2 regions of the Geobacillus sp. Y412MC52 genome follow, and region 1 is predicted to be linked to the other one. Evidence: predicted binding sites of a transcription regulator. Region 1 holds the regulator's gene; the other holds the start of a gene.

Region 1 (4,214 bases):
TCGCGGATGAGGCCGAGCAAAATATGTTCTGTGCCGATATTGTTATGGCCGAGGCGAATGGCTTCTTCCTGCGCCAGCGCCAGCACCTTTTGCGCCCGTTCTGTAAATCTGCCAAACATCATCGTTCATCACCCTCCATCTTTCTTCGTTCCTCCATTTTTAAGCGCTCCCGGATCAGCGCCGCACGGCGGACGTCCCGTTCTTCAGGGCGAAGCGGCCCGCCGGCATATTGCTGCAAAAATCCCGGCTGCGTCAAAATCATCAGCTCATTTAAAATGTTGCGCGAGATGTTCTTGATATATCCTAGATCAATCCCTAAGCGAACATCGGACAAACATTGCGCCGCTTCTTTCGATTCGATGACGCGACAGTTGGCCAGTATGCCGTATGAACGGAACACCTTGTCTTCTAATTGTATGCCCAAAGTTTTCACTAATGCCTGACGAGCCGCTCTTTCTTGGGCGATCAGCTGCTGAACGATCGTATGCAAATCAGCAACAATGTCTTCCTCCGATTTCCCAAGCGTGATCTGGTTGGAAATTTGGAATATATTTCCCAACGCTTCACTCCCTTCACCGTATGTTCCACGGACAACAAGCCCAAGCTGGTTGATGGCAGGAATAATACGGTTAATTTGTTGCGTCAGCACAAGCGCCGGAAGATGCATCATCACCGAAGCCCGCAATCCCGTCCCGACATTGGTCGGGCAGCTCGTTAAATAACCAAGCCGCTCGTCAAAGGCATAGTTGACATACTCTTCAATCCAATCGTCCAATTCGCTCGCCGCCTCGAGAGCCTCAGCAAGCTGCAACCCCGGGAATAGGCATTGGATGCGGATATGATCCTCCTCGTTGATCATGATGCTGATTTCTTCATTTTCCGAAAGCAGACAAGCGCCAAACGGCGAATCCTCAGCCAGATGCGGACTAATTAAGTGTTTTTCTACCAATACCCGTTTTTCAATCGGCTGAAGCTCCGACATTTTCAACAACTCGAAGCGGCCTGCCCCTTCGTAAGAACGATGGGCGAACGTCCGTTCAAACAACGCGACGATTTGCATGGCTTCTTCACTGCTAAACAGCGTTGGAAAACGAAAGTCAACGATGTTGCGCGCCAATCGAATGCGACTGCTTAAGACGATGTCCGAATCCGGCCCCTCTTGGCTCATCCACGCGCTGACCGCCGTATTGAAAAACTTCTCGAACGACATACCGCTTACATATCCCCCTCTCCGCGTCGACGCAGTTCATCCTCCAACGAGCGGATTTGGTCGCGCACCTCGGCCGCCCGCTCGAACTCCTCGCGGGCAACGAGCTCCTGAAGCTTTTGTTTCAGGATGGCCAGCTGCTTACGCAAGTGGAGAACGCCGCCCTTCCGCTTTGGAATTTTTCCTGAATGGGCGGTATTGCCGCTATGAAGCCTTTTCAAAATCGGCGGCAAGTAGCGGGCAAACGTCCGGTAGCAATCGACACAGCCGAACCGTCCAATCTGTGTGAATTGGTGATATGTCATTTGACACGTCTCGCATTGAAGCACATCAGGATTCGGAAATGCGTTAGTTGTCATTTCCTTCATTGGCGCTTGAAAGTTGAGAAGCCCCGCCAACAAGTTGTTGAGTGAAAAATCATCATTGCCGTAGAACGTAAACATATGGCCATGCTCTCTGGCGCATTGCTCGCAAAGATGGAACTCCGTTTTCTCTCCGTTTACAATTTTTGTAAAGTGCATCGTGGCCGGCCGTTGCTTGCATTCTTGGCAAATCAATGCCTCCCCCTCCCCCTATTTGTATTTCAGCGACGTCAGCATCGCTTTTAACATGCGGGCCCGCAGTTCGTCCCGCTCGGGCAAATCGATATATAAAACAGAACGATCCATAGCGCTTAACATAATTTTCGCTTCCCGCTCGGAAATTACCTTTTCTTCAACGAGACGTTTTACCACATCTTCGGCATTGGACTGGCTGATGCGGTGGCCGACAAGCTCGATCAGCTGGTCAATCAGCTGTGCTTCGCTTTTCGCCTTTACTTTCATAATACGGATATACCCGCCGCCACCGCGCTTGCTTTCGACGATGTACCCTCTTTCAAGGGTAAACCTCGTATTGATGACATAATTGATCTGCGAAGGAACACATTGAAACTTATTAGCGATTTCACTCCGTTTAATTTCAACGATATCTTGGTCGCTCATATTGAGCACTTGCTTCAAATATTGCTCAATGATGTCGGAAATGTTCGGCACTCTAACTACCACCTTCCTTACAACCAAGCTGCCTGGCGATGGGCCGTCCGCTGACAAGGACACCCCACTGCCTATTTGTTGACTTTGACTATATTTGACCTTACTCTTACTATACAATGTATTACGGAAAATTTCAAGAGTGACCAAAGAAGGAAAACTAACTATAGAATATCCGTTTTTTTTGGACAATAAAACGTCAAGCAGCCGAATAAATGAAAAAGCACGCCTTTTCTTCCAAGGAAAGAAAAGACGTGCTTTCCATTTTGCCTAGCAGCGACCTACTCTTGCAGGGGCGCTGGCCCCAACTACCATCGGCGCTGGAGGGCTTAACTTCCGTGTTCGGGATGGGAACGGGTGTTTCCCCTCCGCCATAGCCACTAGGCAACAATGGACAAGTCTTATTATAAGGAAAGTTGACCTGTTGTCAAGACTTTTTCATTCCCTCAAAACTAGATAACCGTCGGAAGAAGCCGCTCGCCTGCGCTTTTCGCATTGTCCAGCTCCGGCTCGCCGCCGCTCGGGGTCAAATAACCTTCGCCTTCGGGATGTGAACATCCCTGCAGGCGAAGAACATTTGCCCGTCGCGGCGACCCGCTCGCCTGCGCTTTTCTTGGTTAAGCCCTCGATCGATTAGTATCCGTCAGCTCCACGTGTCGCCACGCTTCCACCTCGGACCTATCGACCTCGTCATCTTCGAGGGATCTTACCCGCTTCACGCGGTGGGAAATCTCATCTTGAGGGGGGCTTCACGCTTAGATGCTTTCAGCGCTTATCCCGTCCGCACATAGCTACCCAGCGGTGCCCCTGGCGGGACAACTGGTACACCAGCGGTGCGTCCATCCCGGTCCTCTCGTACTAAGGACAGCTCCTCTCAAATTTCCTCCGCCCGCGACGGATAGGGACCGAACTGTCTCACGACGTTCTGAACCCAGCTCGCGTACCGCTTTAATGGGCGAACAGCCCAACCCTTGGGACCGACTACAGCCCCAGGATGCGATGAGCCGACATCGAGGTGCCAAACCTCCCCGTCGATGTGGACTCTTGGGGGAGATCAGCCTGTTATCCCCGGGGTAGCTTTTATCCGTTGAGCGATGGCCCTTCCATGCGGAACCACCGGATCACTAAGCCCGACTTTCGTCCCTGCTCGACCTGTCCGTCTCGCAGTCAAGCTCCCTTGTGCCTTTGCACTCTCCGAATGATTTCCAACCATTCTGAGGGAACCTTTGGGCGCCTCCGTTACCTTTTGGGAGGCGACCGCCCCAGTCAAACTGCCCACCTGACACTGTCTCCCACCCCGTTAAGGGGTGCGGGTTAGAATTTCAATACCGCCAGGGTGGTATCCCACCGTCGCCTCCACCGAAGCTGGCGCTCCGGCTTCCCAGGCTCCCACCTATCCTGTACAAGCGATACCAAAATTCCATATCAGGCTGCAGTAAAGCTCCACGGGGTCTTTCCGTCCTGTCGCGGGTAACCTGCATCTTCACAGGTAGTATAATTTCACCGGGTCTCTCGTTGAGACAGCGCCCAAGTCGTTACACCTTTCGTGCGGGTCGGAACTTACCCGACAAGGAATTTCGCTACCTTAGGACCGTTATAGTTACGGCCGCCGTTTACTGGGGCTTCGGTTCGCACCTTCGCTTCCGCTAAGCGCTCCCCTTAACCTTCCAGCACCGGGCAGGTGTCAGCCCCTATACGTCGCCTTTCGGCTTCGCAGAGACCTGTGTTTTTGATAAACAGTCGCTTGGGCCTTTTCACTGCGGCTCTTCAGGGCTCTTCACCCCAAAGAGCACCCCTTCTCCCGAAGTTACGGGGTCATTTTGCCGAGTTCCTTAACGAGAGTTCTCCCGCGCGCCTTAGGATTCTCTCCTCGCCTACCTGTGTCGGTTTGCGGTACGGGCACCTCTTCCCTCGCTAGAGGCTTTTCTTGGCAGTGTGAAATCGGGGACTTCCGGATCCATCCGTCGCCGTCACCG
Region 2 (4,214 bases), 830 kb from region 1:
AAAGGGCTCATTTACCGGCGCGGCAGCTGCCGGCGCCAAAGAAGCCACAAAAGCACAAGACTCATATAACCAAACAGCGGATAGATGAATGACAGCAGCTCCCCATAATGAAACGGGCTGACCGCCGCAAACAGCAAAACGAGCAGCACGCCCAGCCATTTCCCGCCAAGCGGCGCCCAAACGCGCACTTGGCGTGCAAGTCCAAACATGCCGCCGATGACCGATGTAAAAATTTCTCCGTAAATGACGACGACATAAAGCCAATACAACACAGTAAAAAACGTATGAACGACTTCGGCCATTGGAATATCATAATCGTCCTTGTGTGGAAACGACAGCAGCACCATATGGTTCAACAGCAGCAAAACCGTCAACACCATTCCGCCTAACATCGCTCCGCGCCTCACCGCTCGCTCATCGGTCGCTTCGCGGGCGATGGGGACAAGCACCGCTTGGGCCATCGCCAAGTTAAAGGCCGCATAGGAAAACGGGGACAACATCGCCTTGAGGGAATAGTCCACCGCAGCCATGTCCGGACGGCACAAATCGCCAGCCACGATTGTTTTCACAAAGGCGATGGCGCTGAACAGCACCATCATCGGCGCGACAAACACGTTGACGCCAAACAGCCCTTTGCGGTCAAACAACATGACAAGAAGCGCCAAACCGAGCGTCAGCGTGACGCCCGCCTGCCTCGGCCAGCCGATCTGCTCTTCAAACACGGCACCCGCCCCGGCGATCATCACCGCCGTCACCCCCGCGATCATCGCCGTCATCACAAGCGTCACAAACGGACTCAACATTCTTCCGAACAAATAGCGATTCAATTCATCATATGACGCGGCTCCAATGCGGCGCGCCATCACCATCAGGCGCGCGCCGCCCCATGTGAACAAAACGCCGCTGACCGCCACCCCGATCGTCCCAGCCATTCCGTAGCGGGTAAAAAATTCAATAATTTCCCTGCCAGTCGCAAATCCCGCTCCAATCACCGTGCCGACGTAAACAGCGGCGATTTGCCATGCTTCCGACCATTCCGCTTTCTTCTTCACTGACTGCCCTCTCCTTCTCCTTGTCCGTTGCTTTACTTCTATATATATGTCCGCAGCGGACAAGAAAGACGAGTAGAAAAAAAGGATGCCTCCCTCGGCATCCTTCGTTACTGAACCGTCACTTGTTCGACTTGATGTTCGTGCAGCCCGCCGCTTCCTTCGACGTGCACTTTCACCGAATACGTTCCTTTGTTGGCAAACGTGGCCATTGCTTCGTATTCGCCGTTTCCTTTTTTATCTGCATCAACAAATTCATGCTTGTTGTCCGCCTGCCAAATCTCAAAGCGAACGGTGGCGTTCGTAAACGGCTTCCCATCTTTGGTGAGGTGAACGGTCAATGCCGCCGGTTTTCCGGCTTCGAACGAACGGGACGACAGCGAAATGGCGACGGCGCCATGATGGTGTTCTTCAGCACTGCCTTGGGAATTTTCGCGCGCACCGTCGGCCGTCGCCGCCTGTTCCGGGGTGCCGGCGACAATATCTTTTTTCGGCATGTTATGCATATCGCGCGCCGTCACATGGGCGACGACCGAATATGTTCCCGCTTGGGTAAACGTTTTTTCCACCGAGTAACGGCCATTGCCGTCATGCTTCGCTTCAAGCATTTCCCGCTCGTCGCTTCCATGCTTCCATACTTCAAACTTGACTTCGTTCGCATCGTCCACTTTTTCACCGCCGTACGTCACGACACAGGCGAGCTTGGTCGGTTTGTTCAAATCGATGTGATCCGGCGCATCGATTTTCACGTCAAGCACGGCCGGCGTCTCGGCTTGCTTGTTGTGATTTGTACAAGCAGCCATGATCATCATCCCCAAAAGTACAACAGCAAACGCGAAACCAACATGTCTTCTCATCTTCACCTTTCTCCTTTTTCCTTCAAATTCATGATCATCGTCAGCACCAAAGACAGAGTCTTTTCCGCCTCTTTTTCTGTTTTTCACTTTATCATAGCTTTGCCGCACCTACATTAGTATTCACCATTTTTTCAAAAACATTTCATCGTTATCACAATTTTTTTGTACAAAACACTTGAAAGTCAAAAAAGGTCAAAGTATAATAAAGTCGTAAGGTCAAAGAAAGTCAAAGTCAAAACCTGAATAATGGAAAAGGGGGTATGCCTCATGCGCTGCCAAGCATGCCAACAACGTGAAGCAACGGTGTTTGTCAACTTGCAATGGAACGGTGAAAAACAACAACTTCACCTGTGCCATGAATGCTATGAAAAACAAAAACAACAATTGTCGATTCCGATGATGAACTTCGGCTTTTCGCCGTTTTCCTTTGATGACTTCTTTACTAGCCCGTTCACAGCCGCCAACGCGGGGATGAGCTCGCCAGAAACGATGGCGAAACGCCCGCAAAGCCATAGCGGCGGATTTTTGGATCAGTTTGGCCGCAACTTGACGCAAATGGCCAAAGCGGGCTTGATCGATCCGGTCATCGGCCGCGACAAAGAAATCGCACGCGTCATGGAAATTTTAAACCGCCGCAACAAAAACAACCCGGTGTTGATTGGGGAGCCGGGCGTCGGGAAAACGGCCATCGTTGAAGGGCTGGCGCTGAAAATTGCCGAAGGGCAAGTGCCAGAAAAACTGTTGAACAAAGAAGTGTACTTGCTTGACGTCGCTTCGCTTGTTGCCAACACCGGCATCCGCGGCCAATTTGAAGAGCGGATGAAACGGCTCATCGCCGAACTGCAAGAGCGGAAAAACATCATCTTGTTCATTGACGAAATCCATCTGCTCGTCGGTGCTGGAGCCGCTGAAGGCTCGATGGACGCGGGCAACATTTTAAAACCGGCGCTTGCCCGCGGCGAGCTGCAAGTCGTTGGGGCGACGACACTCAAAGAATACCGGCAAATTGAAAAAGACGCGGCTCTTGAGCGCCGCTTCCAACCGGTCATCGTCCAGGAGCCGACCGTTGAGGAAGCGATCGCCATCTTAAAAGGCATTCAGCCAAAATATGAACAATTCCATCATGTCCGCTATACGGACGAAGCGATCGAAGCGTGCGTGAAATTGTCGCACCGCTACATTCAAGACCGCTTCCTCCCGGACAAGGCGATCGACTTGCTTGACGAGGCCGGCTCGAAAGCGAACTTGCGCCTCGGCCCGACCGATGAAAAACAACTGCAAGAGCGGTTGATCCAAATCGCGAAAGAAAAAGAACAAGCTGCGAAAGAGGAAAACTATGAACTGGCGGCGAAACTGCGCGCTGAAGAGCTGAAGCTTGAGAAACAACTCGAGCAAGGCGTCACCCAAGAACGCCCAACAGTCGATGTGGCGGACATCGAGCAAATCATTGCCGAGAAAACCGGCATCCCGGTCGGCAAACTGCAAGCCGATGAAAAAGAAAAAATGAAACATCTCGAAGAAAACTTGGCGAAAAAAGTGATCGGCCAAGCGGAGGCGGTGAAAAAAGTCGCGAAAGCCATTCGCCGCAGCCGCGCCGGCTTGAAAGCGAAACACCGCCCGATCGGTTCGTTCTTGTTCGTCGGCCCGACCGGCGTCGGGAAAACGGAGCTCGCCAAAACGCTCGCCGAGGAGCTGTTTGGCACAAAAGACGCCATGATTCGCCTCGATATGAGCGAATACATGGAGAAACATTCCGTCTCGAAGCTGATCGGTTCGCCGCCGGGCTATGTCGGCTTTGAAGAAGCCGGCCAGCTGACGGAAAAAGTGCGCCGCAACCCATACAGCATCATCTTGCTTGACGAGATTGAAAAAGCGCACCCGGATGTGCAGCACATCTTCCTACAAATTTTGGAAGACGGCCGCTTAACCGACAGCCAAGGCCGCACCGTCAGCTTCAAAGACACGGTCATCATTGCGACAAGCAACGCCGGCGCAACCGATAAAAAAATCACCGTCGGCTTTGAAAAAGAGGGCAACGGGCAAACAAGCGTCCTTGACTCGCTCAGCGCCTACTTCAAGCCGGAATTTTTGAACCGCTTCGACGCCATCATCGAGTTCAAGCCGCTCGAAAAAGCGCACTTGCTTGAGATCGTCGACCTGATGCTCGCTGACGTCAAAGCAGCGATGCGCGAACAAGGCATTGAACTCGAAGTGACCGAAACGGCGAAAGAAAAACTGGCCGAACTCGGCTACCATCCGGCCTTCGGCGCCCGCCCGCTCCGCCGCGTCATCCAAGAGCATGTCGAAG

What was found. Region 1 encodes CtsR, which represses protease genes until heat stress. Its sites were predicted from a motif close to ATGGTCAATAAAGGTCAAACA; they were not measured.
Region 2: a site for CtsR is predicted at 2,085-2,105, ahead of GYMC52_RS04700 (ATP-dependent Clp protease ATP-binding subunit). Genes of this name have one in related genera too.

Annotation. Positions count from the first base shown of each region.
Region 1 covers NC_014915.1:95,376-99,589, reverse strand. Annotated here, with positions in the region: gene clpC (ATP-dependent protease ATP-binding subunit ClpC) at 1-122, opposite strand, end outside; gene GYMC52_RS00540 (protein arginine kinase) at 119-1,210, opposite strand; gene GYMC52_RS00535 (UvrB/UvrC motif-containing protein) at 1,216-1,764, opposite strand; gene GYMC52_RS00530 (CtsR family transcriptional regulator) at 1,780-2,241, opposite strand; rRNA gene rrf (5S ribosomal RNA) at 2,507-2,623, opposite strand; rRNA gene GYMC52_RS00520 (23S ribosomal RNA) at 2,852-4,214, opposite strand, start outside.
Region 2 covers NC_014915.1:927,416-931,629, reverse strand. Annotated here, with positions in the region: gene GYMC52_RS04710 (membrane protein) at 12-1,052, opposite strand; gene GYMC52_RS04705 (FixH family protein) at 1,160-1,906, opposite strand; gene GYMC52_RS04700 (ATP-dependent Clp protease ATP-binding subunit) at 2,174-4,214, shown strand, end outside.